Regions from separate parts of the Dactylosporangium sp. NPDC000521 genome, predicted to be linked through region 4. Evidence: riboswitches for the same ligand, from Rfam matches in the RefSeq annotation. Region 4 holds a riboswitch; each other region holds the start of a gene.

Region 1 (8,279 bases), on a different contig from region 4:
CGATGGCGCAGGTGGTGTCCATGTCGCCGCCGGCGCTGACGGTCGCCCATAGCGCCTCGGCGAGGTCGTCCAGGTGCCGGGCGGCGCACCAGATCGCGTAGGGCACGGTGTCCGGGGCGGAGATCAGCGTTCCGCAGCCGACCTCACCGGCGATCCACCGCGGCTCCCGGTCGAACGGTCGGCGGCAGAGCAGGCGGAGCCGGGCGGCGACCTCGCCGTCGGGTGTGCGCGCGGCCACCTGCGGCAGCAGCTCCTCGGCCGGCACCCGCCGGACCGCCAGCGCGGCCGCGACGGCGACAGCGACGGCACCGGCGGTCGCTTCGGGGTGCGCATGGGTGACCGCCGCGGACAGCGCCGCCTGCTCGACGACCAGGTCGAGGTCGTCGGCGAACCAGGCGCCCAGCGGGGCGACGCGCATCGCGGCGCCGTTGCCCCACGAGCCCTGACCGCCGAACTGCGCGGCCGTCACCGACCGCCAGGCCGCACCGTCGCCGACGGCCTGCAGCACGCCGTGCATGGACGGGCCGTAGTTGCGGTACGGGTCGGCGGCGTACGCATCGGCGAACCGGCGGGTCAGGTCGTCCTGCACCACCTGGCCGTGGTCGCGGAGCGTCCCGTACAGCGAGACGGCCATCGCGGTGTCGTCGGTCCACGGCCACGGCCCCTTCGGCACCAGCCGCTCCTCGATCTGCCACTGCATCCGGTCGGCGGGCCGGAAGAACCAGGTCTCGCCGAACGCGTCGCCCAACGCCGTCCCGTGCAACGAACGGGTCGCGGCGTCGACGTCGGTGATCACCGTCCGATCGTGGCAGCCGGTCACCGCACCTGTCGAACCGTTTCCGCGCACCGCCCCCACCGCTTCGTGCGCCCACCGCTTCGTGCGGCCGGCCGCACGAATGGCCGGCGGTCAGGCGAAGTCGGCTTCGGTCATGCCCTCCGGATGGCCCGGCGGCCACTGTACGAGCTCGATGCGGTACCCGTCGGGGTCGGTGAGCCAGGACGTGGCCATGCCCTCGCCGTGGTCGGTCGGCGGCTCGGCCGTGAGGCCCCTGCCGGCCAGGTCGGCGACCGTGGTGCTGAGGTCGTCGACCTGGACGACGAGGTGGTTGACGGCGCCGGTGTCGACGACCGGCCGGGCGGGGTCGTGCACCAGCTCGAGGCTGACGAACGGGTCACCGGGCAGCCGCAGCATCGTCAGGCTGCCGAACCCGGTCTCCGGGACGTGGCCGACCTTGGAATAGCCGACCGCGGTGTAGAACGCGAGCGAGCGCTCCAGATCCGTGACCCGCAGCCCGAGATGCAACGTGCGCATGCCCGGCAGACTACCGTCCGTGGTTACGCGACTCTGCCGTAGCCGTACAGCGTGTCGATGTCGACGGGAGCGACCTTGACGACCGTGCGGCTGTTCGGGGCGTGGATGATCTGGTTGTTGCCGATGTAGATGCCCACGTGCCCGAGGCCGTTGTAGAACACCAGGTCGCCGGGGGCGAGCTGGCTCCGGGAGATGTGGCGGACCTTCGACCACTGCTGCGCGGCGTTGTGCGGCAGTGTCACGCCGGCCGCCTTCCACGCCATCATGGTCAGCCCCGAGCAGTCGAACGTGTTCGGGCCGGCCGCGCCCCACACGTACTTCTTGCCGAGCTGCGCCCAGGCGTAGTTGACCGCCTTGCCCGCGTTGCCGGACACGGCCGGCGGCTTGGCCGGGTTCGTCGCCGGCGGTGGGGTGGTGGTCTTGACCTTCGCCGCCGCGGCGGCCGCCTCGGCCTTGGCCTGCAGCGCGTCGAGGCGGGCGATGTCGCCCTCGATCTTCTTGCGCCGGGTCTCCAACTCGGTCTTCTGCTGGCTCTGCGCGGCAAGGGTCTCGTCGAGGCGCCGCTGCTCGGTGTCGAACGCGCCCTTCGCCGCCGCGTACGCCGCCAGGTCCCGCTGCTGGCTGTGCGAGATCTGCTGGAGCGTGCCGACGCGGGCACTGAGCGTGTCGGTCGATGTCGCGCCCAGCATCAGCGACAAGGTGCCGAGGTTGCCCCCGGACTTGTACGCGTTGACCGCGAGCGCGGCGGCATTGTCCTGCGCCGCCGTCAGGGTGTCCTGCAGCGGCGCCATGTCGGCCCGCAGCTTCGTGATCGCCGCCTGGGTGGCTTCCAGGTCGCCGTTGACCTTGTTGTACAGCTCGACGACGTGCTCGACCTCCTGGTTGCCCTTGTCGATCTGAGCCTGCAGCTCCTGCGGCGTCGGGTCCGCCTGCGCGGCGCAGGCCGGGGCGATCATCGCCGCCACTGCCAGTGCGACGACCGAGGCGCGGAGCGTCGTGCGTCCGTTGAACACGGCACAGTCCTTCTTCGGTGACCGCCTACCGGGTTAGCTGACGGATTCGGGCGAGAAGAAGGCGCGCCCTACCGCGCCCCGGTGTGGCGGGCGCGGATTCACCCCATGGGGAGGCCCCGGTTGGTTCCCCGGCTCACCGGCCGCCCGCATCGAACACGCGCGACCGACAACTCGGCGGTGGCTGCCCGGCCACCCCGGCGGGGCGGGCGACGTCCGGCAGGCCGGGCCAAACGTAACGCGGCGCGGCACTGTCAGCTCTCGATCTAAGCCACACTTAACGAAGACACAAGACAGACCTGCCGAGCGCTCTACCGGAGGCGATCGACGGAGCGGGCCATGACGGCCAGGCCGGCGACGGCCAGCAGGGCGAGGGCGGCCGGGATGAGGGACACCCGCGGGAGCCCGATGGCGGCGGCGCCGGTGCCACCGGCGGGATCGGAGTGAGGACTAGGCTCCCGCCATGTCCCGGCTGAGCAGACACTGCGCCGTCTCCACGGAGTTGGCCCTGCTCAGCGACGCCAGGCTGGCCCGGCTCGTCGACAACGCCCAGGCGCTCGGCGTCGGTGTCGGCGGCGCCTCGGCCCTGCTGGGCGTCGCCGGCACGCCGGTCTTCGTGAAGCGGCTCGCGCTGACCGACCTGGAGCGCCTTCCGCGGCACGTGCGCTCGACGGCGAATCTGTTCGAGCTCCCGACGTCCTGCCACTACAGCGTCGTCGCGCACGGTGGCGGGGGCTTCGGCGCGTGGCGGGAGCTCGCGGCGAACACCATGACGACGAGCTGGGTGCTGGCCGGTAGGACCGAGGCGTTTCCGCTGCTGTACCACTGGCGCGTGCTGCCGGGCGCGCCGCCGCCCGCCGAGGAGCACGAGGACATCGACCGGGCCGTCGCGTACTGGGACGGATCGGCGGCGGTGCGGCGGCGCCTCGAGGCCCTTGCGGCGGCGTCGGCGAGCGTGGTGCTGTTCCTCGAGTACGTCCCGCAGCGCCTGGACGCGTGGCTGCGCGAGCATCCGGACGCCGTCGGCACGGTTGAGCACCGCCTGACCGCCGACGTCGCCTTCATGAATGCCAACGGGCTGCTGCACTTCGACGCGCACTTCGGCAACATCCTGACCGACGGCGACACGCTCTACCTGACGGACCTCGGGCTGGCCACGTCGCCCCGGTTCGAGCTCTCCGCGCAGGAGCGGGCGTTCCTCGAGCGGCACCGCGACCACGACGCGAGATATGCCGTGCGGGAGCTGCTCAACTGGATCGTCGCCAACGTCGCCGGGATCACCGGGACCACCGAGCGCCACGCCTACCTGCGTCGCTGCGCGGCGGGAGCGGCACCCGACGGGCTTCCCGCACCGTTCGCGGAGATCGTCACCCGGCACGCTCCGGTCGCGGCGGCCATGAACGACTTCTTCTGGAAGGTGTACGGCGTGAGCCGCACCCCGCCGTTCCCCGAGTGACCGGCCCGCGCCGAGCGGCACCGCCGCTGTATCGGTACCTTCAAGAGCATGTATGCCGGCGCTGCGAGCATGAGGCCGCGGGAGGCGCGTGCCCTGCTGGCGCGGGCCGACGAGGTGCACGGCGACGCCGGGACGATCGCCGGGACCGTGGCGGCGGCGCGGGACGAGGTCGTCGCGGCGTACGAGGTGGCGCGGGAGCCGCAGGTGTGGGCCGCGATCGGCACGATGTCGATCGAGACGGTGAAGGACACTGTGGACGGCCGGGCGCGGCTGGACGAGCTGCCGGCGCACGGGATCTGTTCGGTGGCGGACGTGCTGAAGGCCGGGCCCGATCGGCTCACGAAGGTGCCGGGGATCGGGGCGGAGACGGCGCGCAAGACCATGCACGCCGCCGAGCAGCTCAAGCGGGCCGCGCGGGACTCGCTGCAGTTCAGGATCGAGTTCGACCCGAAGAACGCGGACATGACGCGGCTGGTGCGGGCCCTCGCGCAGTGGCGGGAGGTGTCGCAGGCGGCCGGTGCGCGGGAGGCCGACGCGCAGCGGTGCAAGGAAGAGCTTGACGCGCAGCGGCCGATGGCCGGCCCGGCCGCGGCAGGCGCGTGGCGCAGGATGTTCATGCGGGCCGCGAACAGGGCCGCGGCGGCCGAGGCGGCGCTGGCGGTACAGGCGACGCTGCAGGAAGCCGAGCGCGCCGGCCTGCCGGAGGCCGCCCGGGGGCTGCGCAAGGTCCGCACGCCCGGCGACCGGTGGGTGTGGCGGGACTTCGAGCGGCACTCAGCCGACTACTACGGCCTGCTCAGCCAGGTCGTCGGGCTCGGCGGCGACGTCGCGGCCAGCGAAGGGTTCCTGCCCGCCGACATCGTCGAACGCGTCGGCGCCCAGCAGCTGGACACGTCGCGGCTGAGCGACGGCCTGCGGTTGCGCGGCTACCAGTCGTTCGGCGCGCGGTTCGCGCTGGTGCAGCGGCGGGTCGTGCTCGGCGACGAGATGGGGCTGGGCAAGACGGTGCAGGCGATCGCCGCGATGGCGCACCTGGCCGCCCGGGGCGCGACCCACTTCCTGGTCGTCTGCCCGGCGAGTGTACTGATCAACTGGTCCCGCGAGATCGCCCGCCACTCGACCGTCCCCGTCGTCACGCTGCACGGCAACGGACGGGCGCGGGCGGCGGCCCGGTGGCGGGCCCAGGGCGGCGTCGGGGTCGTCACGTTCGGGTCGCTGGGCGCGGTCCCGCTGCCGCCGCCCCGCCCGGCGCTGCTGGTCGTCGACGAGGCGCACTACGTGAAGAACCCCGACGCGAAGCGCTCGCAGGCGGTGAACCGGGTCGCGGCGGAGTCCGACCGGGTGCTGTTCCTCACCGGTACCCCCATGGAGAACCGCATCGACGAGTTCCGTGCGCTGATCGAGCACCTGCGGCCGGAGATCGCCGCGGACATGGGGCCGGAGCACGCGGCGATCAGCGTCGAGGCGTTCCGCCGGGCGGCGGCCCCGGTGTACCTGCGGCGCAACCAGCCCGACGTGCTCACCGAGCTGCCGGAGCTCGTGCAGGTCGACGAGTGGGAGGAGTTCGGCGCCGAGGACGCCGCCGCCTACCGCGCCGCGGTCCAGGAGGGCAACTTCATGGCGATGCGCCGGGCGGCGTTCGCGGTCCAGCGGCCGCGCGACTCGGCGAAGCTGACCCGCCTGCTGGAGCTCACCCAGGAGGCCCTCGCGGCCAAGCGCCACGTGGTGGTCTTCTCCTACTTCCGTGATGTCCTGGCCGTCGTCCATGCGGCGCTCGGCGCCGACGCCCGCGGGCCGATCACGGGGTCGACGCCGGTGGCCGACCGGCAGCGCATCGTGGACGACTTCACCGCCTCCCGCAAGCCCGCCGTGCTGGTCTGCCAGATCGAGGCGGCCGGCGTCGGCGTGAACATCCAGGCCGCCTCCGTCGTCATCCTGTGCGAGCCGCAGGTGAAGCCCTCGATCGAGGCCCAGGCGATCGCCCGCGCCCACCGCATGGGCCAGGTCCGCACCGTTCAGGTCCACCGCCTGCTCATCGCGGACTCCGTCGACGAGCGGATGATCGAGATCCTCGGCTCGAAGGCCCAGCTCTTCGACGCGTACGTGCGGCACAGCACCATCGCGCAGGCCTCTCCCGGCGCCGTGGACATCTCCGAGGTCCAGCTCGCCCGGATGATCGTCGCCGAGGAGCAGCAACGCCTCGCCGGCGCCCTCGTCAACCGATGACGTCCGGTCACTCGGCCAGGCTGCGGAGCCGCCGCTTGATGCGGTGCGACAGCGTGGCGTTGTGCCGTGCGACCTGCGCGAGGCGGTCGCGCGCCTGCGCCGCCAGCGGGCTGTCGTCGCCGAGCAGCCGGGGAAGTGCCGCCGCGTGCGCCGCACGGTCCACCGGCCGGCTCAACAGGTCGGCGAGCGCTGCCGCTCGTACCGACGCCACCGCCGCTGCGAGGTCGACCGGGTCGCCGGCGAGAAACCTGCCCGGACCTGCCGCTCGGATGAGGTCAGTGTGTGTGGGGGCGGCGCATCCAGCGATGATCGCAGATGCCGTCGGGCGGGGCCTACTCGGCCACCGCGACGATCCGGTCGCTGTGCACCGTGCCGAGACAGCGCGAGTCCATCGAGATGCCGCGGCTGTCGCCCATCAGGAACACCTGGCCGGTCCCGACGGGCATGGGCCCGAACCGCCGCGACACGCACCGGTCGTCCGGCGGATTGTCGATGCTGGAGTTCTCGCCGAGGTACGGCTCGTCGAGGGTGATCCCGTCGACCGTCACCCGTCCCTGGTCGTCGCAGCAGGCGATCTCGGCCTCGCCGACCGCCACGACCCGAGCCACCGACACGCCGCGCCGGTCCCACGACGGGGGCGGGGTGAAGACGACGACATCGCCGGCGTGCGGCTGGTACGAGCCCGGGCGCACGCGCCTTGCCTTGAACGACTGGCCCGCGCTGAGCTTCGGCTGCATGGCGTCGGTGTTCATGGTGTACTCGGCGCGCTCGTCCGCGGCGGTGCAGCCGCTCAGCAGCAGCGCCGCACAGAGCAGGATCCGCGGCAGCGGGACGCTCGCGGTGGCCGTGAGGCCGGCCCGCGGCGGGTGCGTGAAGGCCACGGCGCCGATCGTCCCACGGGCCGCGCCGCGCGGCGTCTCCGCACCCTGGGTGGGCGAAAAGCGTAGCATGTCCGGATACGGAGCGTGACGGGGGCGATGCGGGTGGAGACGACTGCGACGGTCGGCTACCGGTTGCTGTTCCGGCATGCGCCCGCGGCGCTGCTGGTGCTGGACCCGCACCTGACGATCGTCGAGGCCAGCGACGCGTACCTGGCCGCCACCATGTGCACCCGGGACGGCCTGATCGGGCGGGGCGTGTTCGAGGCGTTCCCCGTCAACCCCGACGACCCGGAGTCGTCCGGGATCGCGGCGCTCGACGCCTCGCTGCGGCGCGTGCTGCGGGAGCACACGACCGATGTGATGGCGATCCATCAATACGACATCCCGCGCGTCGGCGGTGGCTTCGACAGGCGGTTCTGGGCGCCGGTCAACGAGCCCGTCTGCGACGAGGACGGCCAGCTGCGCTGGATCGTGCACCGCGTCGACGACGTCACCGCCTATGTGGAGTCCCGGCCCGACGGGCTGCGGTTCGCGCAACTGGCCGAGCAGGTGCGCACCAGCAACGCCCGGGCCGAGGCGGAGGTCTTCGCCCACCAGCGGCTGCACCAGGAGCATCAGGTGCTGCAGGCCCTGCTCGACAGCCTCGACGCGGCCGTGGTCGGCTGTGGCCACGACGGCCGGGTGGTGCTGGCCAACGACGCCGCCCGCGACCTGCTCGGCCCCCAGATCACCGTGCCGCCCACCGAGTGGGGGCCGGTGCTGCACCTGCACCACCCGGACGGCCGCCCGATCGGCCCCGGTGAGCTGCCGCTGGTGCGGGCGTTGCACGGCGAACGGGTGCTGGACCTCGTCATGCCCGGGCTGAACGGCCTGGACGTCTGCCGCGCGCTGCGCGCCGACCCGGCGACCGCCGACGTCCCGATCCTCATGCTGTCGGCCTACGCCATGCCCGCCGACCTGCAGGCCGGCCTCGACGCCGGCGCCGACGACTACATGATGAAACCGTTCCACAGCGACGAGCTGATCGCCCGCTGCACCGCGCTGATCAAGTGATCGCCGGTCACACCTCGTAGGGCTGGACCACCACGAAGTGGCCCTGCAACCCCATGAACTGCAGCGCGAGGCCTTCGCCGCTGTCGCCGGCGTACAGCTGCCGTGACAGCCTGACCTGTGTCGACACCGAGACCCGCATGCCTGACGTCCAGGCGACGACGGCCTTCATGTCGGCGAACGTCGGGCCCTGGCACTGCAGCGTCACCGGCGTGCCCCGGGTCATGACCACGATCGCACCCTGCCCGGACACCACCAGGTGGAACATGCCGCCGCCCGGGATGCCGGGGCTCTCGATCCGCGCGATCTGTGTCTGCAGGGTGGCGTCGAACGCGAGCACGTTG
Region 2 (3,641 bases), on a different contig from region 4:
GAACTACACCCGCGAGCGACGCCTACTGTACCGAATCCGCGGGCGTCGTGCACGGACCATTCCGGCGGGCTCTGGGAAGTCGGGGTAAGCGGTCGCGCCAGAGGGTCTTGGTGGAGGTGAGGGGGGAGTCGCGCTGGACGATCATCGCTACCTCGATGGTGAGGGCGTAGAGCTTCCAGTCCACGCGTTGCGCGGCTCGCATCTGGAGGGCCAGGGAGGCCACGACCAGGGGATCCATGACGGGCGCGGCGCGGCCGGAGAGGTACGCCTCGTCGGAGGTGTCCTCGGCGGGGAAGCTGTGCAGCGCGTAGCGGCCGTCGCGGTCGAGGTCGTGGCGCTTCGGGGAGGGGAGGATGAAGCAGTAGAGGCCTTCGTCGGTGATGACGGGCATCACGGGGTGGACGCGGGGGCCTCCGTCGGGGCGGATGGTGGCCAGGTAGCCCATGCCGGGGCCGTACTGGCAGATCAGAGTGCGGATGGCCGTCGCCAGCAGGGGCTCGGCCGTGGAGAATTCTGCCCACGTCGCCATGCCCTCAATTTACTCGTACACGTGTACGAAAAGTGTGTGATTCCACGAATGAAGGACAATGACCCGGTGGGTGACGCGAGCGGCGAGCTGATCGACCTGCTGAGAAGCTTCAACCTCGAGGCCGATCGGTTCCTGGAGGTGTTCACCCGGCAGCACGGGCTGCACCGCACGGACATGAACGCCGTGGCGTACATCTGGCGGGCGGCGGAGCAGCAACAGCCGCTGACGCCCGGGGAGCTGGCCAGGACGCTGCGGCTGAGCCCGGCGGCCACGACCGCGCTGCTGGACCGGTTGGCGAAAGCCGGGCACATCGAGCGGCGGCACGACACGGAGGACCGGCGTCGCGTACACCTCGTGATGCAGCCACCGGCGAAGGCCTTGGCCCAGGCGTTCTTCGCGCCGCTGGGGCGGCACATCCGGGAGGCGCTCGCGGAGTTCGACGAGCAGGACCTGGAAGTCACGAAGAGGGTCATCGAGGCCGTACGAGGGGCCACCTCGAGCGCCGCAGACGAAACCACATAGGGTCAGGACGTGCTGCTCTCCGACCGTGACCTGACCAAAGAGCTCGCCGACGGCCAGTTGCGGCTCGAGCCGTTCGACAAGGACCTGGTCCAGCCGTCGAGTATCGACGTGCGGCTCGACCGGTGGTTCAGGGTGTTCAACAATCACCTGTACACCCACATCGACCCGGCGATCCAGCAGGACGATCTCACCGCGATGGTGGAGGTCGACGACGGGCAGCCGTTCGTGCTGCACCCCGGGGAGTTCGTGCTCGCCTCGACGCTGGAGGTGATCAGCCTCGGCGATCAGCTCGCGGGCCGGCTGGAGGGCAAGTCGAGCCTGGGGCGGCTCGGGCTGCTGACGCACTCGACCGCGGGGTTCATCGACCCGGGGTTCTCCGGGCACGTGACGCTCGAGCTGTCCAACGTGGCCAATCTGCCGATCATGCTCTGGCCGGGGATGAAGATCGGGCAGCTGTGCATCTTCCGGCTGTCCTCGCCGTCGGAGCATCCCTACGGGTCCGCGGTGTACGGCTCCCGGTATCAGGGCCAGCGCGGCCCGACGGCGAGCCGCTCCCACCAGAACTGGCGGACCTGGCCGACGACGTAAGGGCCGGCGGCCAGGTCCCGAAGCTCTAAGCCACTCTGCCGTACCCGGAGATCGGTGCCGTGTCGATCTTCTTCATGCGGACCACGTCGCCGGTGGTCGGGGCGTGGACCATCCAGCCGCCGCCGACGTACATCCCCATGTGGTGCATGTCGCTGTAGAAGAAGACCAGGTCGCCGGCCTTCAGGTCGGCGCGGGTGACGCGCTTGGTGTCCGAGTACTGCCACTTGGTGTAGTGCCGCAGCGTGTGGCCGGCCTGCTTCCAGGCGTAGAGCGTGAGGCCTGAGCAGTCGAAGGTGTTGGGGCCCTCGGCCGCCCACACGTACTTCTTGCCGATCTGCTGGCAGGCGACCTGCGCGGCCTTCGCGGCGTCGCCGCCGGAGTACTCAACGGGGCAGGCGACGGGGCGCAGCTCGCCGGTCGCGCCGCTGGAGCCATACGCCTTGGTGCGCATGTCGTTGAGCGTCTTGATCTCGGCGTTGATCGTGGTCTCTTTCGTCGCCATCTCCGCCTCGGCGGCCTTCTGCTTGGCGATCAGGTCATCGAGCGGCTTCTTCTGGTCGTCGAGGACCTTTTTGCTGTCCAGAACGTCCTTGATGCCCTCGGCCTCGTCCTTGGCCAGCATGTTCAGCATGACGAGCTGCTGGGCGAACGTGTCGGGCGAGCCGGTCGTCATCAGCGCGTTGAAGCTGGAGATCCGCCCGGTCTTGTACTGCATGACCGAGAACGCACTCACCCGCAGCAGCGCGGCGTCGACCTGCGCCTGTAGCGGGTCGATCTGGCTCTTCAGCTGCGCCTGCTTCGTCAGGTTGGCCTTCAGCTCGCCCTTGAGCTGGTTGTGCTGCTCGATGATGGGCTCGACTTCATTCCACTTCTTGTCGATCTGCGCTTCGAGCTCGGCGGGCGTCGGGTCCGCGTGAGCGAGGCCGGTGATCCCGACGGCGAGTGAGAGACCGCCGAGCGTGGCAACGAGGAGCCGAACCAGACGGTTGGGCCGCATCGAGGGGTTACTCCTTCTTCCAGCCGCCTACCGGGTTAGCTGACGGGTTCGGACGGGAAGGTCGTCCTACCGCAGATCGCGGATTCACCCCGATGACGCAGTGGGTCCCCGGTTCAAAAATCGACTCGGCGGTGCCGTCTGGCGCACCCGTGGTGGGTGCGGACATCCATCCGGCCGGAATTTACGGTATGGCGAGTGACCCAGAGGGGCAAGCCAGTGTCCGAATTAACCGAAAAGTCAGGGCGCCCGAGTGATGAACACGTCATCAATTGCACCGGCGAACTGGTCGTTGTTCGCACTGGTTCCCTTACCGCCAATACAGAGCGGATCCGTGTTCACGATGGACAGTGACGGAGGAATGGCCGACCGGCCCCTGGTCTTGCCGTCCACGGCCACCGTGAGCAGGGCGTCACTGCGTGCGCACTCGATCCGGTGCCACCGGCCGTCAGCCACGCTCAGCGATGCGAGGGCTACGTAAATGGTAGGTTCGCCCACGCCGACAATCACACAACTGGGGCGCCCTTCCGCACCGTCCACCTGCAACTTGAACTGACTGTCACCGACCGAGAACCCTTTTTGCAGAACATTGGCGCCTTTAGAAGTCTCATTGGGCGCGAGGAGCACACTCGCACCATACGAGAACTCCTCCCGGCCCGGATTGAGGAATTCCGCGGGGCCGCTCTGCAAGATGGCGCGTGCGCAACTCTCCGCACCGTAGTGCTCACACGGCTGGGGAAATCGCACCGCGAGTCCGCCGGCGTGCGGCACGGCCGACAGCTGGCCGCCGGCCCTGCGGATCCGCAGCGGGAGCCGGCCCGCGCTGTCCAGCACCGGCCCCGTGATCCCGCTGTCGAAGGTGTACCGGAGGACGTCGGCCGAGGGTGCGGCGGCGACGAACGAGGGCGCGGCCGGGGAGGAAGGGGCACCGGAAACCGTGGCGTGGCGGGGTGAGGGCCGAGCCGAAGCCACGGATTCTTCAGGTTGCCGCGAGGGGGAAGCGCAGCC
Region 3 (8,279 bases), on a different contig from region 4:
TTGAGCAGGCCGGCCCGCGTCAGGTCACCGTCGGCCTGGGCCTTCTTGAGCGCGGCGAGCAGCGGGTACGACCAGACCCAGCCCGACGTGTAGCCGTCGTTCGGCGTGACGGACGAGCCGAGCGCCTCACGCATCGCCTTGTGCCCCGGGGTGTCGGAGGCCCAGGACTTCCACGGCGAGGACTGCAGGTAGAGCGCCTTCAGCGCGGGCGCCGCGGCGGTCGCCAGCAGGCCCTGGTTCCACGACGGGCTGGTGCCGATGAACTTGCCCTTGTAGCCGCGCTGGGCGGCACCACCGACGATCGCGGCCGCGTCCGCCGGCCCGGTGGTGAGGATGACCAGGTCGGGCTTCTGCGTGACGATCGCGGTGATCGCGCCGGCCTGCTTGTCGGTGCCGGAGTCGGTCTTCACGTTGACGAACGTCATGCCGAGCTTCTCCGCGGCGATCTTCGCCCCGGCCGCGGCGTCGTCGCCGTAGTCGCCGGCGAGGTGCACCGCCATGACCGTCTTGGGCTTGAAGGTCTCATTGGCGTAGTCGACGGCGTTCATCGACTCGATGCAGTAGTTGGCGCCGGACTCGAGGATGTTGTCCTCGAACGCGTACGCCGACGTCCACGCCGCGGGGGCGGCGATGACGTTGTTCTGCTTCATGTCCGGCAGGATCGCCGCGGTGGTCGGCGAGCCGAGGCTCTGCGCGAGGGCGAGGACCTTGCCCTTCATCTCCTGGTACGCCTCGTTGTGCGTCTGCGGGTTGTACTTGTTGTCCCGCACGTAGGTCTCGGCGTCGATGTCGTAGCCGCCGATGCCGCCCTGCGCGTTGACCCGCTTCCAGAACGCCTTCTGCGCGTCGGTGATCGGCACGGCGAGGACGTGGAACGGTCCGACCGTCAGGTCGGAGATGATGCCGAGGTAGATGCAGCCCCGGTCCTTGTGCTCCGACTTGGGGCAGGGTTCCTTGGTGATCCCGACGTCCGACTTCGGGCCCGACGAGCCCTTGTTGTCCGTGTTGTCCCCGCCGCGGCATCCGGCGAGCGAGCCGACGGTCAGCACCGCGGCGAGGGCAATCATGCCCAACCTCTTCATTGAGGATCTCCTTACGACGAGGTCAGTACGAGAACGGCCAGGCTTTCCAGTACGTGCGGAGGCGCATCCAGATGCCGAACAGCCCGCGCGGCTCGAAGATCAGGAACACGATGATCAACACGCCGTACAGGACGGTTTCGAGCTGGTAGGCGTTGGGGGACTCCGCGGGCGAGTTGCTGATGAAGGGCAGGAACGACGGCACCTCGCGGATCAGCCGCGGCAGCAGCGTGATGAGGAAGGCGCCCAGGATCGCGCCGCTGACCGTGCCGGCACCGCCGATGAGGACCATGGCGATGTACTGCACCGACAGCAGCAGGTTGAAGGTCGTCGGGTCGAAGTAGCCGACCCCCACGTAGAGCAGCGCACCGGCGCAGCCGGCGTAGAACGACGACACCCCGAAGGCGATCGTCTTGTACCTGGCCAGGTTCACGCCCATCACGCCGGCCGCGATGTCGCGGTCCCGGATGGCCGTGAACGCCCGGCCCACCCGCGAGCGCGCCAGGTTGCGCGCCGCGAGAGCCGCGAGGACGAGCAGCACGAGCATCAGCAGGTACAGCTTCTGATCTCTCGTGAGGAACGCGTCGGACGTGTTCAGGTCGTAGCCGAGCAGCTTCGGCGCCGGGGGCTGCCGGCCGATGCCGGGCCCGCCGGTCAGCTCCGACCACTCGTTGATGACGTGGCCGCCGATGAAGACCAGCCCGAGCGTCACGATCGCCAGGTACAGGCCGCGGAGGCGGGTCGCGAGCGGCGCCACCAGTACACCGGCGACCGCGGCGACGAGACCGGCGGCGGGCAGCCAGACCAGGATCTCCTGGACCCCGAACCCGATGGTCCGCGCGTCCGGGTCGCCGGCGATGGCGGCCGCGGTGTAGGCGCCGATGGCGAGGAAGAACGCGTGCCCGAGCGACACCTGCCCGGCGTAGCCGGTGACGATGTTGAGCCCGATCGCGCCGATCGCGGTCACGCAGGCGAGCCCGATCAGCTGGAGCAGCTGGTCCTCGACCAGCCAGGGCAGCGCCGCCCCGACCGCAAGCAGGATGCCGACCGCCACCTTCTTCGAGGTGGTGTCCAGCAGCGCCAGCTCCTGGTTGTACGAGGTGCGCAGCAGCGGACGGTTTCTCATACCCTTTCGACCTCCCGGGTGCCGAACAGGCCGTAGGGGCGCACGAGCAGGACCAGGAACATCACCACGTAGGGCGTGACGACCGAGACGTTGCCGCCGAGCCAGGGCACCGAGCCCTGGTAGGTGGCGGTGAGCTCCTGCACGGTGCCGACGACGAGGCCGCCGATGACGGCGCCGGGCAGCGAGTCCAGGCCGCCGAGGATGATCACCGGCAGCGCTGTCAGCGCGATCAGCCACAGCGACTCGCTGACGCTGCCGCCGACGGCCGCGAACGTGCCGGCGACCGCGGCGAGCGCGCCGGCGAGGGCCCACGACAGCGCGAACACCGAACCGACGCTGACGCCCTGGGCGAGCGCAGCCTCCTGGTCGTAGGAGGCGGCCCGCATCGCCAGGCCCGTCCGGGTGTACCGGAAGAACACGAACAGCAGGGCGATGAGCACGGCGGTGGTGAGGAACATCGCGACGTGCCGCTGCTCGACCTGGACGCCGCCGGGCAGCTTCCACACCTTCAGGCCCCACGGGTCGCCGACCTGCCGCACGTCCAGGCCGATGGCGCCGTTGACGACGACCCGGACGGCGATGTCGATGCCGAGCGTGATGATCGCGACGGTGAAGACCGGCCGGCCGATCATCGGGCGGACCGCGAGCCGCTCGACGCCGAGCGCGATGCCGCCGGTGAGCACGGCGGACGCGGCCAGGGCGAGGAAGAAGCCGAGCGGGCCGACGAGGTAGGTCACCAGGACCGCGCCGGCCAGCATGAACGCGGGCTGGGCGAAGGAGATGACCCGCGTCGCCTTGTAGATGATCACGAACCCGAGGCCGAGCAGCGCGTAGACGCTGCCCGTGCCGACGCCACGCAGGACGCTCTCGAGGAAGTCCTTCACACTGCGCTCCCGTTCAGGCTCCCGGTCCGGCTCCCGTACATGTCATCGACGAGCGCCGAGAACGTCGTGGCGACGGCGCCGCGGCGGACCTTCTGCGTCGCGGTGAGCTCACCGTCGGTGTGGTCGAGCTCCTTGGGCAGCATCCGGAACGTCTTGACCTGCTCGACGGGGTTGTGGCCGGCGTTGACCGCGTCGACGACGCCCTGGATCAGGGCCACGACCTCGGGCTTGCCGGACAGGTCGCGGTACGTGGTGTAGGCGATGCCGCGGCGCTGCGCCCACTCCCCCACGGTGTCGAGCTCGATGCCGATGAGCGCGGTCAGGAACGCGCGCCGGTCGCCGATGACGACGGCCTCCTTGATGAAGGGCGACGCCTTCAGCGCGTTCTCGATCTCGCTCGGCGCCACGTTCTTGCCACCGGCCGTGATGATGATGTCCTTCGACCGGTCGGTGATCTTCAGGTGGGTACCGTCGAGCAGCTCGCCGACGTCGCCGGTGCGCAGCCAGCCGTCCGCCGTCATCGCCTCGTCGGTCGCCGCCTGGTTGCGGAAGTAGCCGGCGAACGTGCCGGGGTGCCGGGTCTGGATCTCTCCGTCGTCGGCGATGCGGATCTCGACGCCGCGGTGCGCCTCGCCGACCGTGCCGAGCCTGATCCGGCCCGGGCGGTTGGCGGTGCTGATCGCGGTGTTCTCGGTCATGCCGTACACCTCGTACATCGGCACCCCGATGCCCATGAAGAACCGCAGCACGTCGGGGGCGATCGGGGCGGCGCCGCTGGCGGCGTAGCGGACCCGGCGGAGGCCGATGCGCTCCTTCAGCGCCCGGTAGCACAGCAGCCAGCCGATCGCGTACCGCAGCCGGCTGCCGGCGGTGTGCCGCCCGCCGTTGGCCTCCAGGGTGGCGCCGATGCGGTCCGCGACCCGCAGCCACAGCCGGGCGTTGGCCCGCTTGAGCAGCGACGCCCCGCCGAGCCGGACGGTGACGCCGGCCATCATCTTCTCCCAGATGCGGGGCACCCCGAACAGGATCGTCGGCTGCACCTCGCGCAGGTCGGCCTGCACGGTCGCGATCGACTCGCCGAAGTGGACGGTGACGCCGGCGGCGGCGTTGAACCAGACCGTGAAGACCCGCTCCGCGACGTGGCACAGCGGCAGGTACGACAGGGACAGGTCGTGCGGCCCCGGTGGCGGGTCGGTGAACCCGCCGCCCTCGACCAGGACCCGGATCGCGAAGTCCACGTTGGCGACGGTGAGCATCGCGCCCTTGGGCCGCCCGGTCGTGCCGGACGTGTAGATCAGCGTGGCGACGTCGTGTTCTTGAGACTCCAGCTCGATCTCCTCTGAACCCTCGTGGGACGCGAGGAGATCGCTCCACCCGATGAGCTTCGGGTGCTGGTACCGGCCGCGGATGCCCCTGGGCTCCAGGTAGACGATCCATTCGAGGTCGGGGCAGTCGTCGAAGACCTCGAGGGCCTTGTCGACCTGCTCCTGGTCCTCGGCGAAGAGGATCCGGGCGCCGGAGTCGGCGAGCATGTGCCGCACCTCGTCCGGCGGGTTCGTCGGGTACAGCCCGACGGTCGCCGCCCGTACCGCGACGGTCGCCACGTCGACGAAGAGCCACTCGGAGCGGTTCTCCGACTGGATCGCGACCCGGTCGCCGGGCTGGACGCCGAGCGACCTGAGCGCCCGGGCGACGGTCTCCGCGGTCTTCCAGTAGTCACGCCAGGTGATCTCGCGCCAGATGCCGCGGTGCTTCTCCCGCATCGCGACGGCGTCGGGCGTGCGCTCCGCGTGCCGCTTGACCAGTTCCGCGATCGTCATGCTCGCTCCACCTCCCCCAGGTAGGCACGCAGGACGTCGGGGTTGGTCTGCACCTCGGCCGGGGTCCCGGTTGCCACCGGCACGCCGAAGTCGACGACCATCACCCGGTCGGCGAGGTCCATGACGAGCCCCATGTCGTGCTCGACGAGGATCATCGGGATGCCGAGCTCCTCGCGGACGTCGAGGATGAAGCGGGCCATGTCCTCGGTCTCCTCCAGGTTCATCCCGGCGACCGGCTCGTCCAGCAGCAGCAGCTTCGGCTCCATCGCGAGGGCCCGGCCGAGCTCGACGCGCTTCTGCACGCCGTACGGCAGCAGCCCCACCGGCAGCCGGCGCCACTGCGCCAGTTCGAGGAAGTCGACGATGTCCTCGACAACGGCCCGGTTGGCGATCTCCTCGCGCCGGGCCCGGCCGAGCCACGCGATGGCGGCGAGCGTGCCGTAGCGGATGTGGTGGTGCCGGCCGAGCATGAGGTTCTCCAGCACGGTCAGGTGCTGGAACAGCTCGACGTTCTGGAAGGTGCGCGCCACGCCCAGCTTGGCGACCTTGTCCGGGCGCAGTCCGGTGAGGTCGGTGCCGTCGAGGGACACCTTGCCCTTCTGCGGCCGGTACACCCCGGAAATCACATTGAAGATCGACGTCTTTCCGGCCCCGTTGGGCCCGATGACGGCGAAGAGCTCGTCCTTCGCGACGGTGAACGAGACCCCGTCGATGGCTTTGACGCCGGCGAAGCTGAGCCGGACGTCTTCGAAACGCAGCACGGCTACTCCTGATTTTTCTATGACAGCCAGCGCTTGCGACGCTTGTAGTGCTTCACGTCGCGGAAGGACCGCTCGGCCCGTCCCAGGTAGAACTCGCGGATGTCGTCGTCGGCGAGCAGTTCGGCGGCGGGCTTGTCGAGCACGACCTTGCCCGTCTCCAGCACGTATCCGTGCTCGGCGATGGACAGCGCCATGGTCGCGTTCTGCTCGACCAGCAGCACGCCGGTGCCGGCCTGGTTGATCTGCACGATCAGGTCGCGGACCTGCTCGACCATTCGCGGCGCGAGTCCGAGGCTGGGCTCGTCGAGCAGCAGGTACGCCGGGTCCGACATGAGCGCCCGCCCCATCGCCAGCATCTGCTGCTCGCCGCCGGAGAGGTAGCCGGCGATGCTGCCGCGGCGCTGCGCGAGGACCGGGAACAGGGTGTACATGCGGTCCATCGCCTCAGCCCGGCCCTTCGGGCGGGTGTGGGCGCCGAGTCGCAGGTTCTCCTCGACGGTCAGTTCGGCGAAGGTCCTGCGCCCCTCCATCACCTGCGAGACGCCGTGGCGGACCACGGCGGCGGGTTTGAGCCGGTGGATGGGCTTCTCGTCGAGCGTGACGGAGCCCTTGGTGATGGCGCCGTCGTGGACGCCGAGCAGGCCCGACAGGGCCCGCAGCAGCGTGGTCTTGCCCGCACCGTTCGCGCCGAGCAGCGCGACGATGCGTCCTGGTGGGATCTGCAGGCTGACGCCTCGCAAGACCAGCATCACGTCGTCGTAGACGACCTCGAGGTTCTGGACACGCAACATCCGGTGACGCTCCTCCGGGGGTGTTCGGAGTGGGCGAACTATGTGCATCGACGGTGAATAAAGTTACGTGTATTTAACCGGGTCTGAGAGCAGAATCAAGCCCCAATTGTGTGTCCGTCAACACCATCTTCTGTGGTGCATCACTGTCCGATGTGGAGCGACAACCCGCCGTGATTCGGACTTTTGGGGTAATCAATGTTCAACAACGCTCGCGGGTTTCGCTTCGCCGGTGATCACGTTAAGTTATGTCCTGGCCTGCACGGCAGTCCGTCGCCCACCCCGGGCGGCGCCGGGCAAGCGCCGCCGAATCGAGCGCCGCTCTGGCGCTGTCGAGCCGGGGACCCAGAGTCCTTCGGGGTGAATCCGCACAGCGCGGTAGGGCGCACTCTTCCCGCCCGAACCCGTCAGCTAACCCGGTAGGCGGTCGGTGAAGAAGGGTCATCCCTTGTCCCCAGGACGGTCCTTGCTGCGCACACTCGTCATCGGCGTGGTGTCGCTGGCGATCGTGGCGCCCGCGAGTGTCGCCAAGGCAGATCCGACCCTCGCCGAGATCGAAGCCCAGCTCGACAAGGTGGGCGACGAGTTCGAGGCGACGGTCGAGGCCTACAACAAGGTCAACGAGGATCTCGCCATCGCGCAGGCCGCCAACGCGGACCTGCAGAAGCGGCTCCAGCCGCTCGCCGACAGCGCGGCCACGGCCACCGCGAACGTCGACGTGCTGGCGGTCGCCGCGTTCAAGACCTCCGGCAACTTCGGCAGCCTGTCGGTGATTCTCAACTCGCAGTCCTCCGACACGCTGATCGACCAGCTCTCCACCCTGCAGCAGATGAACAAGCACCGGCAGGCGGAGATCGGGGCCTACAAAGAGGCCCAGACGAAGCTCGCCGACGAGCAGAAGAAGATCGACGAGACGCTCGCCGCGGAGAACGCGAAGAAGGCCGAGCTCGAGACGAAGAAGAAGAAGATCGAGGGCGACGTCAAGAAGCTCGAGGATCTCAAGCGCAGGGCCGCCGCGGCCGGCAGCACCAAGACCAACGCGGTCACCAAGCCGGCCGGCCCGCCGCCCGCGGTGTCAGGCGTCGCGGGCCAGGCGGTCACCTTCGCGTGGAACCAGATCGGCAAGCCCTACAAGTGGGGCGCCGCCGGCCCGGGCAGCTACGACTGCTCAGGCCTCACGCTGGCCTCGTGGAAGGCCGCGGGTAAGACCATCCCCCGGGTCGCCCAGGACCAGTACAGGGGGACCGCCCGGGTCTCGCAGGCCGACGCCGCCGCGGGTGACCTGGTCTTCTTCGGCACCTCCACCAGCAACATCACGCACGTCGGGCTCTACATCGGCAACGGTCAGATGATCCATGCGCCGACGACCGGCAAGACGGTGCAGGTCTCCTCGACCAACCGCAGCAACCTGCGGGGCTTCGGCCGGGTCAGGTAGCCCGCGCTTCGGCGCCAGCACTTCAGTACTTCAGCGAGAGGCCATGCCCGGCAGGATTGGGGCATGGCCTCTTGGGATCCTGAGCAGTACAGCCGCTTCGCCGAGGAGCGGGCGCGGCCCTTCCACGAGCTGGTGGCGCGCATCCAGACCACCGCGCCGGTCGCGGTCGTGGACCTCGGGTGCGGGCCCGGCACGCTGACCGCGACCCTGGCGACACGGTTCCCGGACGCGGCGGTGCTCGGCATCGACTCCTCCCCCGAGATGCTGGCCAAGGCAGCGTCGCTCGGCACGTCGCAACTGTCGTTCCAGCTCGGCGACATCGCCGGGTGGCGGCCGCAGCGCGGCTCCGTGGACGTCATCGTGGCCAACGCCTCCCTGCAGTGGGT
Region 4 (8,279 bases):
ACGCAACCACCCACTCCGCGAGCCGCCGACGGCAGCACTCGCCGTCGACGACCAGACTCCGACCGGCAGCACCCGACCGCCCGACGACGCGACCGCACCACTCCGCGAGCCATCCCTGGCGGCGCCGGCCGGCGGCGGAGCGGGCTTCGGGCCGGTTGGTGCTGGTCGGGGCGTCCGCCTGACGGACTGACCGGGCGACCTGGTGGGCCGCGGCCACCGTGTGGGGGCGGGCGGGTGAGGTCAGGCGGTGGCGGGGGTGCCGATCGACTGGCGGGCGGCGGCGACCAGGGCGGTGGTCTGTTCGGTGACGGCGGGGGCGGTGGGGTCGACGCCTTCGTCGTAACGGACGGTCCAGCGCAGGCCGTCGACGCCGCTGACGCGGCGGGCGACGACGCGGACGCCGAAGCCGGTGGCGAGCGGGTGGTGTGAGGTGTGCGCGATGGACTTGTTGACCCTGGTGCGGACCTGCTCGGGCACCCTGTCGGGGTCGAGCAGCGTGATGACCAGCGGTGGCAGGTCCTCCATGACGACGTAACCGCCGGAGGCGTCGACGGGCAGCTCCCGGGCGGCGGTCAGGGTCAGCTGCCGGCCCGACCACGTGGCCTTGTGGATCTCGTGCCAGCCGAGCCGCTCGCCCGCGCCGGGGAGCCAGAGGCCGAGGTTGGTGACGACGACCACCATGTCGCCGGTCGCGCCCGCCCACGACAGGATGCGCTCGTCGGCGGCGAGGGCGGGCCGCTGCCCGGCCGGCAGGCGACGCTTCTTCAGGAAGCCGAACACGACGCTCTCCTTCTGTCGGACGACCACGGGACCAGACCCCGGCCGCACCCCACCGACCTGCTACCCACCACGGACCGGCCGCGCACCGCCGGCCTGCGACCCACCACGGACCGGCCGCACCCCGCCGGGCTGCTACCCACCACGCACCGGCCGCGCACCGCCGGCCTGCTACCCACCACGCACCGGCCGCGTGCCACCGGCAACCGGCCGTCCACCACCGACCCGCCACCGGGCACCGGCACCCCGCCGCGGGTCACCGGCGGCCACCCGTCCACCACCGCCACCCCGCGTCGAAGGCCGGCACCGGACCGGCCGGCAGCGACCCAGCCGGCACGCGACCGGCCGCCGGCGACCCGGCCGTCACCGGACCGGAGCCCGCCGGCGCGGAAGCGCCCGCGGGCTCCGGAACGCCTGAGCACGGTCACCAGCGGCTGGCGCCGCGGTCGCGCAGCGCCCTCGCGTGCTGCTCCAGGGAGACGAGCTCGCTGAAGAGGCGCAGGTACTCGTCGGCGTTGGTGACCGGGTTGATGCGCTGCTGCTTGGACTTGAGGTCGGCGATCCGGCGGTTGAGGGCGGGCAGCTGCAGCCGGACGATCGTGGCCTCGACATAGCGGGGATCGGGCTCCCCGTCGAGGCGGAGCGGCTCGACGGCCAGCTCGGTGACGAGGGCCGCGGCGGCCGGGTCGGGGCACGCCTCGCGGACCCGCTCGATCCAGACGGCCCCGCCGGTCGCGGACGAGGCACCGCCGGCGTCGGCGATCGCGGCGCGCAGCGCGGTGTAGGTCGGGTGGGCGTAGATGTCGGCGCCGATGACGTCGAACATGGGGCCGGCGAGGGCGGGCTGCTGGAGGGCGAGCTTCAGCGCCTCGCGCTCGACGAGGGCCTCGGCGCTGTCGGGCGCCAGGATCTTGCGGGTGGAGGCGGCGGGCGGGGGCGCGACGACGCCCTTCGCGGCGGCGCCGACGGCGCGCTGGACCGTCTCCAGCTCCATGCCCAGGTCGCCGGCGAGCTTGCGGGCGTACTCGGGGCGCAGGGTGCGGTCCTTGATCTTCGCGACCAGGGGGGCGGTGGCCTTGAGGGCGCCGACGCGGCCTTCGGCGGTGTCGAGGTCGAAGCGCTGGATGACGGAGCGGAGGGCGAAGTCGAGCAGTGGCTGGCGGTCGGCGACGAGGTCGCGGACGGCGACAGGGCCCTTCGCCATGCGCAGCTCGCACGGGTCCATGCCGTTGGGGCCGACGGCGATGAACGTCTGCGCGACGAAACGCTGGTCGTCCTCGAATGCGCGCAGGGCGGCCTTCTGCCCGGCGGCGTCACCGTCGAAGGTGAAGATGATCTCGCCGCCGTAGCCGTCGGCGTCGAGCAGCAGGCGGCGCAGGACCGCGATGTGGTCGGCGCCGAACGCGGTGCCGCAGGTGGCGACCGCCACGGGCACGTCGGACAGGTGGCAGGCCATCACGTCGGTGTAGCCCTCGACGATGACCACCTTGCTCTGCTTGGCGATCTCGCGCTTGGCCTGGTCCACCCCGTACAGGACGTGGGACTTCTTGTAGAGCGGGGTCTCGGGCGTGTTCAGGTACTTCGGGCCGTCGTCGTCGTCGAACAGCTTCCGCGCGCCGAAGCCGATCACGTCGCCGGAGATGTCCTTGATCGGCCACAGCAGGCGGCGGCGGAACCGGTCGATGAGGCTGCCCGAGCGGGCCTCCTTCGACAGCCCTGCGGTGATGAGCTCCTGTGCGGAGAAGCCCTTCAGCCGCAGGTGCTTGCTCAGCGGATCCCAGCCCTCGGGGGCGAAGCCGCAGCCATAGCGCTCCGCCTCCTCACGGCCGAAGCCGCGCTGCGCGAGGAACTCGCGGGCCAGCCGGGCGCCGGGCGAGCCGAGCTGCTCGGCATAGAAGCGGGCCGCCTCGGCGTGCGCGGCGATGAGCCGCTGCTTCTGCCCCGTCTGGCGGACCGGCGCGCTGCCCGCCTCCACGTACTGCAGCTGCAGGCCGGCGCGGGCGGCGAGGCGCTCGACGGACTCGACGAACGTCAGATGGTCGTGCTCCATCAGGAACTTGATGGCGTCGCCACCGTTGCCGCAGCCGTGGCAGAAATACACGTTGCGCGCGGGCGAGACGTTGAACGAGGCGGTCTTCTCGTCGTGGAACGGGCAGAGCCCCTTCAGGTTGCCGCCCCCGGCCGACTTCAGCGTCACATGCTCGGAGATCACATCCGCGATCGCGGTGCGCTCCCGTACCAAGGCGATGTCCTCGTCCTTGATCTTGCCGGCCACCCGACGCCACCTCCCCAACCCGAGGCTTACATCCTGCCCCGCGCCTACGACAATTTACGACTTCACAGAAGCAACACCACACGGGCACCACTGGCGCGCACCACCGTGCGATGCTGCCGCCATGCCGAAACTGCGGGACGAGCGGGTCGCCTGGCTGGCCGTACAGGACCGGTTGCGGCAGCGCAGTCGCCGGCCGGGGCCGCTGGGCTGGCTGCTGACGATCGCCACGCTGGGCGCGTGGGCGGTGCTGCGGTCCCAGGGGCGAGGGGCGGCGCGGATGGCGGCGTACTCGCTCGCCGTCGACCACGTCACCGGCTACCTCGGTGACGACGAGCGCGAGACGCTGCGCACGCACGGCACGGTGCCGCCGTGGTTCCTGTTCGAGGTCGAGCGGGCCAGGTGGGCGGCGCGCGACAGGCAGCGGCTCCCCGCCGGCCGCGAGACCCGTCTGGAGCGGCGCCGCCGGATCCTGCTCAGGGTCGTGCTCACCGGCACGGTCGCGGCCGCCCTCGTGCTGGCGCCGACCGTGTGGGTACGAGCGGCCTCCCTCGGCCTCATCGGCCCCGCCGCGACGGCCCCGGACGCGGGCGTCGCGATCGTGTTCGGGGCCCAGGTCGCGCCGGGCGGGCAGGAGCCGATGCCGTTCCTCAAGGGGCGGCTCGACGTCGCCGCGCAGCTGCTCACGTCCGGCAAGGTGAAGGCGCTGCTCATCTCCGGTGACGCGCAGGGTGGCTCCGGTGACGAGGTCCGGGTCATGCGCGACTACCTGGCGGGCAAGGGCGTCGATCCGGCCAGGATGGTCGTCGACCCGCACGGGCTCGACACCTATGACACGTGCCGCCGCGCCCACGACGTGTACGGCGTGACGAAGGCCCTGCTCGTCAGCCAGGAGCTGCACCTGCACCGTGCGGTGGCGCTGTGCCGGCGGCTGGGCGTCGACGCGTACGGGGTGCCCGCCCTCTGCGAGGGATGCCAGCGGGTGACGATCTGGTACAACACGGTCAGGGACGTCGCGGCCGGGCCGAAGGCCGCCTGGGAGGCACTCCGGCACCGGCAGGCGGCCGTCGTGTCGCCACCGGATCCGTCCCTGCGGCAGGCGATGCGCTGACCCGCCCACCATCGTGGTTTTGGGCGTGTCCGGCGGGCACCGGCGGCATACTTGACCAGTCCACGGCGCCGACATCAGATCGGCGCTTGTCCATGACTGGCCGATGGGTGGTGCGTTACCGGTGATGGTCCCGCGTCCGGGGGTTTCCGGCTGATGGTCACCGTACTGCGCACCGTCGACGACGTCCTCGCATGGGCGGAGCTGCTGGTGGAGCCGCCGCTGCGCACCGCCGTCGGCCGCCTGCCGGAGCCGTCGCGCGAGGTGGCCGAGCTGCAGCTGGGAGGGCTCGACGAGGGTCCGCCCGCCGCTCGTACACGAGCCGCACTGACACTCGTCTGCGCCGGCGCCGTCGGCGGTGATCCGCACGACGCGGTGGCGGGCGCGGTCGCGGTGGAGCTGGTGCACCACTGGTCGGGACTGCAGCGGGACCTGTTCGACGGCGACCTGACCCGCCGGCACCGGCCGACCGCCTGGAGCGTGGTGGGGCCGCACCCGGCGACGCTGGGCGGGCAGGCGATGCTGGCGCTCGCGTTCGACGTGGCGGCGACCGGCGACCCGACCAGGCGGGTGCCGCGCCCGCTGCGCCAGGCCAGCCGCGCCACGCCCGGGACCGCGCCGACCGCGCCGACCGCGCCGTCCGGGGAGCCGGCGCGGCAGGACCGGGCGACCCGGGACAGGTTCACCGACCAGCATGGCACCCCCGACCCGCGCGCCGACGCGCGGCGGCAGTCCGGGGCGGCCTCCGTCGACCGGGCCGGCGTCCGCGTCCTCGGCGACACCGTCCAGCAGCTGCTGCACGGCCAGCACACCGACCTCGGCACGGCCCTGGACGCCGCCCTCCCCGGGCACCGCTCCGGCAACGACCTGCTCCGCGAGTGCATCACCGCGGTCGAGCAGCGCAGCGGCGCCCTCTTCGGCTGCGCGTGCGCCCTCGGCGCCCTCGCCGGCGGCGGCGACCCGGCGCAGGTGGAGCAGCTGCGGCTGTTCGGGGTGCGGCTCGGGCTGGCCGTCCGGTTCGCCGAGGACCTGCAGGGCATCTGGGGTGACCCGGCCGTGACGGGCCGCCCGGCGTTCGCCGACCTGCGCGGCCGCCGGCGCTCGCTGCCGGTCGCCGCCGCTCTCGCCGCGGGCGCCGACGAGCTGACCGGGCTGCTGCACCGCGAGGGCAGCCTCAGCGACGCCGACCTGGAGCGTGCCGCGAAGGTCATCGAACGCTCCGGCGCCCGCTCCTGGTGCGCCCAGCAGGCCGACGACCTCCTCGCGCAGGCGCTGGTCGCCCTCGACCTGGCGATCCCCGAGCCGGCCGCGGTCGCCGAGCTCGTCGGGCTGGCCCGCTGGGCGACCCGACACCCAGCCTAACCAGCACTCCCCCAACAGGAGCGCACCCGCTGGGCGACCCGACACCCAGCCTAACCAGCACTCCCCCAACAGGAGCGCGCCCGCTGGGCGACCCGACACACCGGCCTGACCGGCACTCCCGCGAGGGAAACGCCGGCCAGGCGGGTGCGATGCGCGTCAGGTGAGGGCGGCGACGACCTGCTCCGCGCGGCCGGCGTGCTTCTGGTACGCGCCGGGGAAGGCCGACCGCTGCACCGCCTGCGCGGCGGCGGTGACGCTCATCCGCTGCCAGCCCTCGACGCGGTTGAGCGCGTTGTAGAAGAGCATCGCGGAGTGGGCGGGGTTCATCAGCTCTGCGACGGTGCCCCAGCCCTGGCTGGCCCGCTGCTGGAAGAGCCCGACCGAGTCGTGGTCGGTCGAGGTGCCCTCGTGCGGCAGCCGCAGGGACGCCGGCACGGCGGAGCTGGCGATGTTGTACAGGTCGCTCTCCTGCATCGCGGTCGCGAGCGCCACGACCAGGGCCCGGTCAGGCATGCCCTGCGCCCTGCCCTGCTTGACGATGATCGCGGCGTTGTCCATCTGCCGCTGGTCGAGGCCGGCGACGGGCTTGACGGCGGGCTGCGCCGGTGGAACGGGCGCGGCCGGCACCGCGACGGCCAGGGGCTCCGCCCGCGCATCGGCGGAGGGCGCGGACGACGGTCCGGAAGCGGACAAGGACGACGGTGACGGCCAGGTCCAGGCGGCCGCGACGGTGCCGGACTCGGCGTACGCGGGGCCGGTGAACATCGACGCCGGCGAGTCCGCCGGCAGGGTGCCCAGCAGCGTGGCGGACAGGACGGCGACCGAGACGGTGCCGGCCTTGGCGCCCAGCACGGGCAGCCGGCGATGTCGCGGGTGGAACTGGCGTGGCAACGCCTTCAATACGGGCTTCACTACTGATATGTCCTTCGTGGCAGGCAGAAAATGGCATGCGGAATCGGCACGTCGCCCGGGGACGGCGTGCTGGAAGGGGGGAACCAGTGGTGAGGTGCTACGAGGGCGCGTGGGCGGCCGGCATCGGCGCAGACTCCTTCCGGTGCCGCCTACCGGGTTAGCTGACGGGTTCGGGCGGGAAGTTTCGCCCTACCGCGGCCAGGCCGCGGATACACCCCAGAGGACGCGCATGGGTCCCCGGCTCGCGAAGATCGCGACTCGACGGCGCCCGCCCGGCAGCACCGATCGGTGCAGGTCGACCGGAGCGGACTCAACGACCCTACTGGGCCGTCTCGGGCCGGGCCAACCGCAGCAACGGCATACCACCCGGCGCACCCGAACGATCACCGAACGCTGTCACCCTTCTGGTCACCTCGCCGGCGTGACGACCGCCCTTGACCAGGTACATCGCGCGGTCGGCGGCCCGCAGCGCGGCGCCCGCGTCCTCGACCGTGTCATCGATCACGGCAACACCGACGCTGACCCTGACCCGCATGATGTGCCCCTGGTGCGTGACGGGTGCGCAGACGGCGCGTTCGAGGCGGTCGACCAGCGCGCCGAGGTCACCGACGGCGACGTTGCCCATGAGGACGACGAACTCGTCGCCGCCGAGGCGCGCGACGGTGTCGGTGGGCCGCACCAGCGACTGGAGGCGCCGCGCGACGGCGACGAGGACCGCGTCGCCGGCCTCGTGACCCAGGGTGTCATTGACGATTTTGAAGTCGTCGAGGTCGCAGAAGAGCAGCGCGCTGATCACGTGCTCGGCGCGGGCCCGCCGGATCGCGGCCGCGAGGGGTTCGGCGACGGCCTCGCGGTTCGCCAGGCCGGTCAGCGGGTCGCGTAAGGCCCTGCGGACCAGGTCGGCCTCGGTGGCCTTGCGGCTGGTGATGTCCTGCACCTGCGTGATCGCGAACGCGGGCGACCCGGCGACCACCGACATCGTCGCGGAGATCCAGATCGTCTCGCCGTCGCCGCGGACGCAGCGCACCTCGTAGTCGCGGATCGTGCCGGCGCCGCCGGCGAACACCTCCCTGCTGCGCTCGAAGTCGTCGGGGTGGATGAAGTCGCCGAAGCGCATCGAGACGAGCACGTCCTCATCCCGCCCGAGCAGCTCGCACAGCGCGGGGTTGACCCGCACGAGCCGGGTCATGTCGGCACCCTCCAGGCCGATCATGCACATGCCGGTGCCGGCGCCGTTGAACGCGAGCCGGAACGCGGCCTCGCTCGCCTCCAGGTGCTGCCGCTCCCGGCGCAGCGCCTCGACCAGGTTGGCGTTGTTGATCGCGATGCCGGCCTGCGCGGCGAGCATCTCGAGCAGCTCGCGCTGGAACGCGCCGGGCCGCCTGCCGTCGGCGGGCAGGTCGACGCTGAGCACGCCGACGAGCGAGCCGTCGGGGGCGTGCAGCGGCGCGAACAAGGCGTCGAGGGGGTGCCAGCGCTCCTCCTCCGGGATGTCGTCCGTGCCGTCGGGCGCGGCCGGGATCCAGGACTGGATGCCGTCGTTGTGCCGCTCGTGCGGCCGGAAGCGCAGCTGCCCCCACTCGTCGGCGGCGGCCAGGTGCGCGTCGAACTCCGCCGCGGGGTACCGGACGCCGAGCAGCTCCGCCCGCGCCTCCTCGGACCCGGCGATGGCGACCGCCTCGTACACACCCTCCGGATGCAGGTAGTTGACCACGGCGGCGCCGAACCCGACGCTCTCGACGACGGCGTCGGCGATCCGGTTCAGCGTCTCGACGACGGTGCTGCCGGTGTTGATGCGCCCAGTGATCCGGTAGACCGAACGGATGGCGGCCATCGCCATGTCCCGAT

The links. A riboswitch is a leader RNA that binds a small molecule or an ion and turns the genes downstream of it on or off. The one in region 4 is predicted to bind cyclic di-AMP.
Region 1: it holds a riboswitch for cyclic di-AMP, as region 4 does, so the genes downstream of both, ACFY3L_RS05190 (NlpC/P60 family protein) here and ACFY3L_RS35585 (hypothetical protein) in region 4, are expected to answer to the same signal.
Region 2: it holds a riboswitch for cyclic di-AMP, as region 4 does, so the genes downstream of both, ACFY3L_RS32345 (NlpC/P60 family protein) here and ACFY3L_RS35585 (hypothetical protein) in region 4, are expected to answer to the same signal.
Region 3: it holds a riboswitch for cyclic di-AMP, as region 4 does, so the genes downstream of both, ACFY3L_RS06865 (NlpC/P60 family protein) here and ACFY3L_RS35585 (hypothetical protein) in region 4, are expected to answer to the same signal.

Annotation. Positions count from the first base shown of each region.
Region 1 covers NZ_JBIAYW010000001.1:1,081,608-1,089,886, reverse strand. Annotated here, with positions in the region: gene ACFY3L_RS05200 (ADP-ribosylglycohydrolase family protein) at 1-796, opposite strand, end outside; gene ACFY3L_RS05195 (VOC family protein) at 908-1,312, opposite strand; gene ACFY3L_RS05190 (NlpC/P60 family protein) at 1,336-2,325, opposite strand; cyclic di-AMP (ydaO/yuaA leader) riboswitch at 2,333-2,512, opposite strand; gene ACFY3L_RS05185 (serine/threonine protein phosphatase) at 2,786-3,778, shown strand; gene ACFY3L_RS05180 (DEAD/DEAH box helicase) at 3,848-6,004, shown strand; gene ACFY3L_RS05175 (hypothetical protein) at 6,012-6,215, opposite strand; gene lepB (signal peptidase I) at 6,337-6,885, opposite strand; gene ACFY3L_RS05165 (response regulator) at 6,988-7,938, shown strand; gene ACFY3L_RS05160 (TerD family protein) at 7,946-8,279, opposite strand, start outside.
Region 2 covers NZ_JBIAYW010000010.1:461,809-465,449, reverse strand. Annotated here, with positions in the region: tRNA gene ACFY3L_RS32365 (tRNA-Gly) at 1-13, opposite strand, end outside; gene ACFY3L_RS32360 (pyridoxamine 5'-phosphate oxidase) at 23-529, opposite strand; gene ACFY3L_RS32355 (MarR family winged helix-turn-helix transcriptional regulator) at 578-1,051, shown strand; gene dcd (dCTP deaminase) at 1,061-1,639, shown strand; gene ACFY3L_RS32345 (NlpC/P60 family protein) at 1,665-2,636, opposite strand; cyclic di-AMP (ydaO/yuaA leader) riboswitch at 2,645-2,777, opposite strand; gene ACFY3L_RS32340 (LamG-like jellyroll fold domain-containing protein) at 2,874-3,641, opposite strand, start outside.
Region 3 covers NZ_JBIAYW010000002.1:235,172-243,450, reverse strand. Annotated here, with positions in the region: gene ACFY3L_RS06895 (ABC transporter substrate-binding protein) at 1-1,082, opposite strand, end outside; gene ACFY3L_RS06890 (branched-chain amino acid ABC transporter permease) at 1,105-2,205, opposite strand; gene ACFY3L_RS06885 (branched-chain amino acid ABC transporter permease) at 2,202-3,089, opposite strand; gene ACFY3L_RS06880 (AMP-dependent synthetase/ligase) at 3,086-4,909, opposite strand; gene ACFY3L_RS06875 (ABC transporter ATP-binding protein) at 4,906-5,670, opposite strand; gene ACFY3L_RS06870 (ABC transporter ATP-binding protein) at 5,688-6,461, opposite strand; cyclic di-AMP (ydaO/yuaA leader) riboswitch at 6,753-6,898, shown strand; gene ACFY3L_RS06865 (NlpC/P60 family protein) at 6,925-7,893, shown strand; gene ACFY3L_RS06860 (methyltransferase domain-containing protein) at 7,957-8,279, shown strand, end outside.
Region 4 covers NZ_JBIAYW010000013.1:72,274-80,552, forward strand. Annotated here, with positions in the region: gene ACFY3L_RS35565 (hypothetical protein) at 241-780, opposite strand; gene dnaG (DNA primase) at 1,202-3,052, opposite strand; gene ACFY3L_RS35575 (vancomycin high temperature exclusion protein) at 3,174-4,160, shown strand; gene ACFY3L_RS35580 (polyprenyl synthetase family protein) at 4,314-5,519, shown strand; gene ACFY3L_RS35585 (hypothetical protein) at 5,676-6,431, opposite strand; cyclic di-AMP (ydaO/yuaA leader) riboswitch at 6,563-6,705, opposite strand; gene ACFY3L_RS35590 (diguanylate cyclase domain-containing protein) at 6,751-8,265, opposite strand.